3 regions of the Kocuria sp. APC 4018 genome follow, and region 1 is predicted to be linked to each of the others. Evidence: riboswitches for the same ligand, from Rfam matches in the RefSeq annotation. Region 1 holds a riboswitch; each other region holds the start of a gene.

The links. Region 1 has a riboswitch for thiamine pyrophosphate ahead of QL985_RS05325 (bifunctional hydroxymethylpyrimidine kinase/phosphomethylpyrimidine kinase). Riboswitches for the same ligand answer to the same signal wherever they lie in the genome.
Region 2: it holds a riboswitch for thiamine pyrophosphate, as region 1 does, so the genes downstream of both, QL985_RS11255 (3-oxoacyl-ACP reductase) here and QL985_RS05325 (bifunctional hydroxymethylpyrimidine kinase/phosphomethylpyrimidine kinase) in region 1, are expected to answer to the same signal.
Region 3: it holds a riboswitch for thiamine pyrophosphate, as region 1 does, so the genes downstream of both, QL985_RS04345 (ECF transporter S component) here and QL985_RS05325 (bifunctional hydroxymethylpyrimidine kinase/phosphomethylpyrimidine kinase) in region 1, are expected to answer to the same signal.

Annotation. Positions count from the first base shown of each region.
Region 1 covers NZ_JASDCY010000019.1:6,334-9,598, reverse strand. The annotation lists gene QL985_RS05330 (Rne/Rng family ribonuclease) at 1-1,249, shown strand, start outside; TPP riboswitch at 1,340-1,433, shown strand; gene QL985_RS05325 (bifunctional hydroxymethylpyrimidine kinase/phosphomethylpyrimidine kinase) at 1,421-3,109, shown strand.
Region 2 covers NZ_JASDCY010000080.1:855-4,119, forward strand. The annotation lists gene QL985_RS11250 (LLM class flavin-dependent oxidoreductase) at 1-606, opposite strand, end outside; gene QL985_RS11255 (3-oxoacyl-ACP reductase) at 608-1,372, opposite strand; TPP riboswitch at 1,418-1,552, opposite strand; gene QL985_RS11260 (hypothetical protein) at 1,746-2,042, shown strand; gene nhaA (Na+/H+ antiporter NhaA) at 2,520-3,265, shown strand, end outside.
Region 3 covers NZ_JASDCY010000014.1:33,341-36,605, forward strand. The annotation lists gene QL985_RS04325 (Na+/H+ antiporter subunit E) at 1-150, shown strand, start outside; gene QL985_RS04330 (monovalent cation/H+ antiporter complex subunit F) at 147-416, shown strand; gene mnhG (monovalent cation/H(+) antiporter subunit G) at 413-778, shown strand; gene QL985_RS04340 (DUF4235 domain-containing protein) at 908-1,180, shown strand; TPP riboswitch at 1,348-1,454, shown strand; gene QL985_RS04345 (ECF transporter S component) at 1,511-2,134, shown strand; gene QL985_RS04350 (ATP-binding cassette domain-containing protein) at 2,131-3,265, shown strand, end outside.

The DNA.
Region 1 (3,265 bases):
GTGCCTGGGCCGTGACCGCACCAAGCACCAGGTGGCGGAGGTGACCTCCCTGGGTCTCGTGCAGATGACGCGCAAGCGCATGGGCACCGGCCTGCTCGAGGTCTTCTCGGAGCCGTGCGAGGAGTGCGCGGGCCGCGGCGTCGTGGTCCACGACCACCCCCTCAAGGGTCGCTCCACGGCCACCGCGCCGGACCACCGCGGCGGCAACCGCAACGAGCGCAAGCGCTCGCGGCAGAAGCAGAACCAGCCGCAGGACAAATCCCGGTCGAACAACCGGGGTGGCGCGGACGACCAGCAGCAGGCCCGGGACGAGGCCGCCCGCACGGCGTTCGCGAACATCGCGGCCGCCTCCTCCCATGAGGACGATGACGCGCAGGGCGGCTCCCGCGGCGGAGCCGAGCACAAGGACTCGACCGCCCAGCACACGGAGCACGGGAACCGGGGTCCGGAGCAGGCGTCCGAGCACGGTGCGGCGGACTCCGAGAGCGGGCGGCGTCGGAAGAAGCGTCGCGGCAAGCGCAGCCGCGGTCGTGGGAACCAGGGCGAGGACACCGCCACCGAGAACGGTGGGAACGGTGCCTCCGAGCCCCGCGGCGAGCACGCCGCGGGTGACGCCGGGTCCAGCCTGACGATCCACGGTGAGGTCATCGAGCTCCCGCAGGGGCAGAAGGACGAGCGCGCGGAGCAGGAGGCGCTCACCCTGGACTCGCTCTCCGCAGCCTTCTCGGCCGAGGACTCCGGTGAGGACGCGTCGCAGGACCGCACCGGGTCCGGTCGCGGCTCCGGACGGCGGGGCGGCGAGGGCTCGAAGGGCCGCGGGGGACGCTCCGCGGGCCAGCGCGGCCGGGGTCGCGGCAACGGCGCCGCGTCGTCCGACGCCGAGCAGACCCGGTCCGAGCAGCCCGAGGGCTCCGCGCCGGAGCGGGACGCCCAGAAGCAGTCGCCGTCCGAGGGCGGGGCTGGACAGCCGGACCCGTCCCGGCGCGCCACGACGGCACAGCCCGCCGCGTCCACCACGGACACCGCTCCTGCCAGGCGCCGCCGCGGTTCCCGCCGCGCCGTGGCTCCCACGGCCGCACCGGGTGCCGGGAGCGTGGAGACCCGTGAGTACCACGCCGCCGAGCGCTCGGCCACGCGGTTCACCGCCGCGGCCGCGCCCGTGGGCTCGGCCTCCTCGGACGGCCAGCCCACCATCGTGGGTGTGGGCGTGAGCGCCCGGGACATCACGATGACCCCCAAGGGGGACTGACGCCCCGCGCGGCCCTCCCGGGAGGACCGCGGGGGCCACCCACCACAGGAGCGCTCGGACTCGTCCGGGCGCTCCTGTGGCATGATCGGGACCACGTGCACGGGGTGCCGTACGGCGGCTGAGAACACACCCGTAGAACCTGATCTAGCTCGTACTAGCGAAGGGAATGTCGTGAACCCCACGCCTTCTGTCCCCGCCCCCCGCGTCCTCTCGATCGCCGGCACCGACCCCACGGGTGGTGCCGGGCACGCCGCGGACCTGAAGTCCATCGCCGCCATGGGCGGCTTCGGGCTGAGCGTGGTCACTGCGGTGGTCGCGCAGAACACGCAGGGCGTGGTGGCGGTCCACACCCCACCCGTGTCCGTGCTGCAGGCGCAGCTGGACGCCGTCGCGCAGGACGTGGAGCTGGATGCCGTGAAGGTCGGGATGCTCGGCTCGGTGGACGTCATCGAGACGGTGGGGGCGTGGCTCGCGGCCCACCGTGCGCCCGTGGTCGTGATCGACCCCGTCATGGTGGCCACCGCCGGGGGGCGTCTGCTCGCATCCGACGCCGAGGACGCGCTGCGCGGCATCCTGCACCACGCGGACCTGATCACCCCCAACCTGCCCGAGCTCGCCGTGCTCGCGGAGCGGCCCGTGGTCACCACGTGGGACGAGGCGCTCGAGCAGGGCCGGGCCGTGGCGGAGACCTTCGGCACGCGCGTGCTGGTCAAGGGCGGGCACCTGAGCGGGGAGTCCACCCCGGACGCCCTCGTGGTCCCGGGCCGGGCCGAGCCCGTGGCCCAGTACTCGGGGACGAGAGTGGCCACGCGCAACACACACGGGACCGGGTGCTCGCTGTCGTCTGCGGTGGCCACGGTCGTGGCGCGCACGGGGGACTGGGCACAGGGGATCGACACCGCCCGCCGCTGGCTGCGCGGTGCGCTGCGCGCGGCGGACTTCCTGCACGTGGGCCACGGCAACGGCCCGGTCCACCACTTCCACCACGTCCAGGACCTCGTCACGGACCCCGCCTTCGTGGCGGCGGCGTGCGGGGAGGACGACGACGCCGCTCCCGCAGCCTCCCCGGGGCACGGCGCCGCTCCCGCTGTCACCCCGGCACACGGTGCTGCGGTGGCCGGACACACAGCGCAGGCCGCGGCGGGGGACGTGTCCGCGCCTGGTGACGCGGCGGCGTCGTGCGGGGGCACCGAGGATCCCGGCACACGCTTCACCGACGAGCTCTGGGAGGCGAGCGCGCCGATCCGCGAGCAGATCGCGGTCCTGCCCTTCGTGGTGGGGCTGGGGGACGGCACGCTGGAGCGGGACGAGTTCGAGCGCTACCTGGACCAGGACATGCAGTACCTGGACGCCTACTCGCGGGCCCTCGCGCTGCTCGCGGCGGCGGCTCCCGAGGAGGGCACCCGGGGGTTCTTCGCCACGGCGTCGGCCGCCGTGGTCACGGGGGAGTCCGCACTGCACCGCGCGCGGCTGGACGGGCGCGCCCCGCAACAGCCCTCCGGGACCACGAGCGCGTACGCGGACTTCCTGCTCGCCCGCACGGGGCAGGACGGGTTCGCGGTGGGTGCCGCCGCGGTCCTGCCGTGCTACTGGCTCTACGCGCACGTGGGGGCGGAGCTCACGGAGCGGGCGCGCCGCACGGGGCTGCAGGGGCACCCGTTCGCGGACTGGCTCGAGACCTACGACGACCCGCAGTTCCACGCCGCCACGGAGGTGGCCTGTGCCGCCGTGGACCGTGCCGCCGAGCAGGCGGACACTGCCACGCGCGAGGCCATGCGCCGCGCCTTCCTGCGCGCGTGCCACCTGGAGCTCGAGTTCTTCGCGCAGACCTCGGCCGCCACCGCACGCCAGGAGGGCTGATCCCGCACGGCGGAGAGCCCGCGAGTGGCGTGACTTCCGGGGATCGGGTAGTCTGGACTGTCGGTGCCGGACACCGGTGTGCGCATAGTCGTTTTCATGCGCCCGGACACGGCACACTCGGGTGAACTTCCTGTTCTCGGTGCGACAGCCACGCAG
Region 2 (3,265 bases), on a different contig from region 1:
GCGCGGGACCGTGAGGGGCCCGTCCACCAGGAAGTGGCGGCCCTCGTGGTCCAGGCGGTGCAGCTTGGAGGGGTCCGCCCACTGGCCCTCGGGGTCCGCGGTGACGGCGTCCTCGTCCCAGCTGGCCCACAGGGCGCGGGCCACCTCCACGAACTCGCGGGCGCGCTCGTAGCGCTCGTCCTTGGGTGGCATGGCCCGATAGCCGTGGTTGCGGGCCTCGTCGTCCCACATGGAGGTCACCACGTTCCAGCCCGCCCGGCCGCCCGAGATGTGGTCCAGGGACGCGAGCATCCGGGCCGCGTGGAACGGCGTGAAGAACGTGGAGGACACTGTGCACACCAGGCCGATGCGCTCGGTGGCGCGCGCCATCGCGGACAGGGCGGTCAGCGGTTCCAGGGACCAGTGGGGTCCGCCGGACACGTCGCCCACGCTGTGGCCGTCCGCGAAGAACACGGCGTCGAACAGGCCGCGCTCGGCGGTCTGCGCGAGCTCCTCGTAGTAGCTGATGTTCGTGAGGCGGTGCACCGAGGAGTTGGGCGCGCGCCACGCGGCCTGGTGGTGGCCGGCGCCGTAGAGGAACGCGTTGAGGTGGAGGCGGCGGGCCATGTCAGTCCATCACCAGCCCGCCGTCGACCACCAGGTTCTGGCCGGTGACCCCGCGGGACCAGTCCGAGGCGATGAACAGGGCGGTGTCCGCGAACTCCTCGGGGGTGGTCACGCGGCCCAGGGGAGTGCCGGCGGCGATGTAGTCGAAGACCTCGTCCGGGGTGGCGGCGCTCGCGTCCGTGGTGCGCAGCAGGCCGCCCGAGATCATGTTCACGGTGATGCCCTGCGGGCCCAGGTCCTTGGCGGCGGTGCGGGTGAGGGAGAGCAGGGCGGCCTTCGCGGCGGTGTAGTCGTGGTAGGGGACCACGGGGTTCTGGAAGAGGTTGGTGCCGATGTTGATGATGCGGCCCTCGCCGGCCTCCGCCATGCCTGGGGTGACCGCCTGCATCACGTTGAGAGCGCCCACCACGGCGCCCTGGAACTGCTGCGTGAGGTTGTCCGCGGTCAGGTGCTCCAGGGTGGGGCGGGCGTCCCCGTTGAAGCTGAAGTCCACCAGGGCGTTGTTCACGGCCACCGTGATCGGCGCGCCGAAGTGCTCCCTGGCCTGGGTGACCATGTCCCGCATCTGCTGCGCGTCGGTCACGTCCGCCTGGACCGCGAGGGCCCTGTCCTCCCCGAGTTCGCTGACCAGCGCACGGGCCCGCTCCTCGCTGGAGTGGTAGTTCACGAGGACGCGCGCGCCCTCCCGCGCGAACGCCCGGCTGAGGTGCTCCCCGAGCCCGCGGGCTCCGCCGGTGACCAGGACGATGGTGTTCTCGATCCGCATGCTCACTCCTGTGGCTCACGGCGAAGAAAGCGGTGCGCCACCTGCGCGGTGCGACCGTGACATCCCTTCGCCAGTACTAACTGGACAGGTTCGACGGGTGTCATCTCAGCCGCCTTGTCCTCGCGCTCCGTGCGCCCGGTGGGCGGGGAGGGAAGGGTGGCGGCACCCCGTGTCACTGGTGGTCAGTGTAGTCAGGGAGGTTTGGCGAGGATCAAGTGAGCGGATTGACCGAGAAGGATGGGGTCGCAGGGAACCCTGATAGGAAAGTGGTGGGACCGATTGGCCGGTGCTGGGCGCGGCGCACGGCAACCAGAACGGAGACGGGTGAATGTCAGACCGAACAGCCGCTTCACGGGCAAGGGACGTTGGATGGGTGCTGTGGTTTGCCGCGTTGCTCGTCTGGATCGCGGGGCTCGTGGCCGAGCGACTCCTGCACTTCGGATCCCTGTCCTGCGAACTGGGCGACGGAAGCTCGATCTACGGTGAGCCGGGGTGGAGCTGGGTGCCACTGGGCCACACGTGCACCTGGGAGAACGTGGGCGGCGTGACGGTCGTGGACGAGCCGTCCATGATGACTCTCGTACCGCTGCTGGTCCTGTTCCTGTGGGGAATCAGCCTGATGACGGCCCGCATCGTTGAGGTGCGGTCGCGCCGCCACTCGCCGTCGTGACTTCTGGCGAAGGGCTCTTTTCAGGAAAGACCGCTTGTCATTTCCTGGCGCGCGGCACCGCCGGCGGATCCCTCCCCGTCTGGAACAAGGGTGACGCGTGGTCCCCGATCATCTGGTTGATAGCTTGAGGCCATGAATATAGCTATGTGGGTGGCCATCATTGTGGGGATTTTCCTGGCGGGCGGTCTGGTCTGGTTCTTCGCCCGAAAGGACGTCTTGGGGTCCGCCGAGGACAAGAAGAGAGGCAACCGCGATTCGACGGATGCTCCGCCTCGCGACCTCTGATCGGGTGCCGGACAACGGCGCAGGTTCTAGGGGTATCAGTCGGGTGCGCCCGCCTCTGCAGCTGGGACCCAAGGTCATGATGGAAAGCACGGGTGCGCCGCATAAAGGCGCCCTGCTACCCTTACTGGCTGGTGTGCCGGGAAGTCTGGTCGGCGGTAATGAGCGTGATGCCCGTCGACACTGGAGTGATCCATGCCCCTGCACCACACGTCCACCCCTGCCCACCGTGAGCCCGGATCCCCGGAGCCCGTGGCGCAGGAAGAGTCCTCCGGCTTCGTCTCGGAGCCCGGTTTCTTCAACCATCCTGAGCCGCCGTGCGAGCCCGACCACCCCTCGGGTGGCGTCCTCTCCCGGCTCCAGGACGTCCTGCGCCGCGAGACCGTGGCTGGCATCCTCCTCGTGGTTGCCGCTGTCATCGCCCTCGTCTGGGCCAACTCGCCCTTTGTGGAGAGCTACTTCGCCCTCCGTGACCTCGAGGTCGGCTACGAGCCGTGGCACCTGAAGCTCAGCCTCGGCACCTGGGCCGCGGACGGACTGCTCGCCATCTTCTTCTTCCTCGTGGGCCTCGAGCTCAAGCGCGAGTTCGTCTCGGGTGATCTGCGGGACCTCCGCAAGGCGGCGGTGCCGATCGCGGCGGCCGTGGGCGGCGTCGTCGTCCCCGCGCTGATCTACGCCGCGGTGAACGCGACGAACCCCGAGACCCTGGGCGGCTGGGCGATCCCCACCGCCACCGACATTGCGTTCGCCGTGGCGGTGCTCGCGATCGTGGGATCGCACCTGCCCAGCGCGCTCCGCCTCTTCCTGCTCACGCTCGCGGTGGTGGACGACCTGCTGGCCATCACCATCATCGCGGTCTTCTACACGGACGAGGTGCACGTGCTCCCGCTGCTCCTCGCGCTCGTCCCGCTGGCCGTGTTCGGGCTGCTGGCGCACCGCTT
Region 3 (3,265 bases), on a different contig from region 1:
GCCTGGATCCGCATCATGGGCTCGCGGGAGGACCTGGCGCTGCTGCCGGTCAAGGGTGACCCCGACCGCACGGAGGCCACGGGCGCCGTCGAGTCCCCCACCGAAGACATGGACGAGGCCGGGAGCGGGCCCGGAGAGGAGCGGTCATGACCCTGTCCGACGTCGCCGTGTGGGTGTGCGGTGTGATCCTCGCGCTCGCGGCCGCGGGCACCATCTACCGCCTGGCCAAGGGGCCGTCCCTGCTGGACCGGGTGATCGCCACGGACGTCCTCCTGGCCATCGTGGGCGCCGCTCTGGCCGTGGAGATGGTGTACCACCGCCACACGGACAACCTGGTGCTGCTCGTGATCGTCTCCCTCGTGGGGTTCCTGGGCTCGGTCACGGTGGCGCGCAACGTGGGGCTGGACCGCTCATGAACTGGCACACGGTGACGGACGTCGCGGCAGTGGTGTGCCTGGTCGCGGGGACGTTCATGTCGCTCGCGGCCGCGGTGGGCCTCGTGCGCTTCCCCGATCTGCTCTCCCGCATGCATGCGGGCACCAAGCCCCAGGTCTTCGGGCTGCTCCTGCTGCTCACCGCCCTCGCGCTCGCCAGCGGGGAGCCCCGGATGATCCCCCTGCTGGTCCTCGCGTGGATCTTCCAGCTGCTCACGGTCCCGGTCTCCGCGCACATGGTGGGCCGTGCGGCCTACCGTTCCAAGCACCTGCACGAGGAGAACCTCGTGGCGGACGAGCTGCGTGACGTGGTGGCCCGCGCCGGTGAGGACCGGCCCGACTGACGACACACGCGGTGGCGCCACCCGGGCAGGTGACACCACCCCGGCTCACGGGTTCGTATGCTGGGGTGGGAGTACGACGCCGCCGGCCACCACGCGCCGGCGGCACTTTCGAGAACTGAGGAGAATCCCATGAACAAGGCGATGGACATTTTCGGCACGGTGGCCTCCCTGGGCGGCGTGGCCATGGCCAACAAGGCTCTGACCGTGGCGTGGAAGCAGGTCACGGGCAACGAGCCCCCCGCCAAGAACCCGGACGAGGACGAGGCCTGGCGCGACATCATCATCTGGGCCATGATCACCGGTGTGGTGGGCACGGTCATCAAGGTGGGCATTGCCCGCCAGGTGTCCAAGATGCAGTCCGACGACAACGACTCCTCGAAGTCCTCGCAGGCCGAGATCTGAGTCCTGCTCCCGCGGCACTCCCGCCGGCGAGGCCACGCGCTTGGCGCGTCCTCACGGCGGGACTCCGCGGGACCGGGGTGCGGTGCACGGCCCGCACCCCGCACCACAGCGGTCGGCCGGGGCGCCTCGAGCACCCCGGCCGACCGCCGTGGTGGTCTAGACTGGTGGCTCAACGACAGGGGAGCGCCACCGAGGCGCTGAGAGTGCGCGCGAGCGCAGACCCTCGAACCTGATCCGGTTCATACCGGCGCTAGGGAGTCGAGCATCTCAAGAGCCCGTCCGCGGTGCGCGGGGGCTCTTCCCCTCCTGGAACCTTCAGGAGGAGTTCTCATGACGCAGCTCAGCAGCACCCCCACTGGAACCGCACGGGGTACCGCCCGCACGCAGTCCTGGCGGGTCGTGGACATCGTGGTGGCGGCGGTCCTCGCCGCGGCGTGCGCGGTGATCTTCTGGATGTGGTCCAACCTGCTGTACCCCGTGGTCTCCACGGCCGCGGTGGCGTATCCGCCCTCGGCGGGGCTCATCTCGGGCGGCTGGCTCGTGGCGGGCACCCTGGGCGCGCTCATCATCCGCAAGCCCGGCGCGGCCCTGTTCTGCGAGCTGCTCGCGGCGGTGCTGGAGGGCTTCCTGGGAACCCACTTCGGGTGGACCGTGGTGATCTCCGGTCTCGTCCAGGGTCTCGGAGTGGAGCTCGTGTTCCTCCTGACGGGCTACCGCCGCTTCGGCCTGGCCGTGGCCACCGCGGCCGGTGCGCTCTCCGGACTGTTCCTCGGGGCGAGCGAGGACATCATGTACAACTATGAGTGGGCCCTGGACCAGAAGGTCGTCTACGCCGCGCTCACCACCCTCTCCGGTGCGGTGATCGCCGGTGCCCTGATGTGGCTCGTGGTGCGCGCGCTGCAGGCCACCGGGGTGCTGGGGGCCCTGGCCTCCGGCGCCACGCGCCGTCGATGACGGAACCGGCGGGGTCAGCGCCCACGGGTGCGGCCGTGCGGCTGGAGCGGTTCGGGTGGCACTATCCCGGCCGTCAGGATCCGAGCCTCCGTGACGTCACCGCCGTGCTCGAACCCGGGGAGCGCGTGCTGCTGCTGGGGCCGTCCGGCGCCGGGAAGTCCACGCTGCTGCAGGCCCTCGCGGGGGTGGAACAGGATCCGGACGGGCAGTCCCGCTCCGGCGGGCTGAGCGTGGACGGCGTGGACCCACGGGAGGCGCGCGGGGCCGTGGGCTTCATGCACCAGGACCCCGAGACCCAGGTGATCCTCTCCCGCGTGGGGGACGACGTCGCGTTCGGGCTGGAGAACATCTCGGTGCCCCCCGAGCAGATCTGGCCCCGCGTGGACGAGGCGCTCGCGCGGGTGGGGCTGACGCTGCCCCTCGCGCACTCCACCACGGCCCTGTCCGGCGGGCAGAAGCAGCGCCTCGCGCTCGCGGGAGTCATGGCCATGCGACCCCGGCTGCTGCTGCTGGACGAGCCCACCGCGAGCGTGGACCAGGAGGGCGCGGAGCAGCTGTGCCGGGCTGTCTCCGAGGCGGTGTTGCGGGACGGCATCACGCTCGTGGTCGTGGAGCACCGGGTGGCCCTGTGGGAACCCGTGGTGGACCGGGTGATCGTGCTGGACGAGCACGGCCGGGTGGCCTTCGACGGTCCCACCCGCGAGACCCTCCACGACGCCCGCCACCTGCTCCAGGAGCAGGGCACGTGGGTGCCCGGCTGGGTTCCGACCACGCGCGCACCCGCCCCGGCGGACACCCGCGGCCCGGACGCCGGGGAGGTGCTGCTGAGCGCCCGGGACCTCGCCGTCTCCCGCGTGCAGCCGACGCGGCGCGAGATCGCCCGCAGGCGGCGTCGTGCCCGGAAGGCCTGGCGGCGCGGCACGGACGCGGCTGTGGACCCCCTGGACGGCTGGGACGCGCCCGTGGCCGCCGAGGGCATCAGCCTGGACGTCCGCGCGGGCCGTGCGCTCGCCGTGACCGGCGTGAACGGGGCGGGCAAGTCCACCCTGGCGCTGACGCTGGCGGGTCTGCTCGTGCCCGTGCGCGGCACGGTGCGGGCCTCCGCGGCGCTCGCGGACGGCGCGCCGCAGG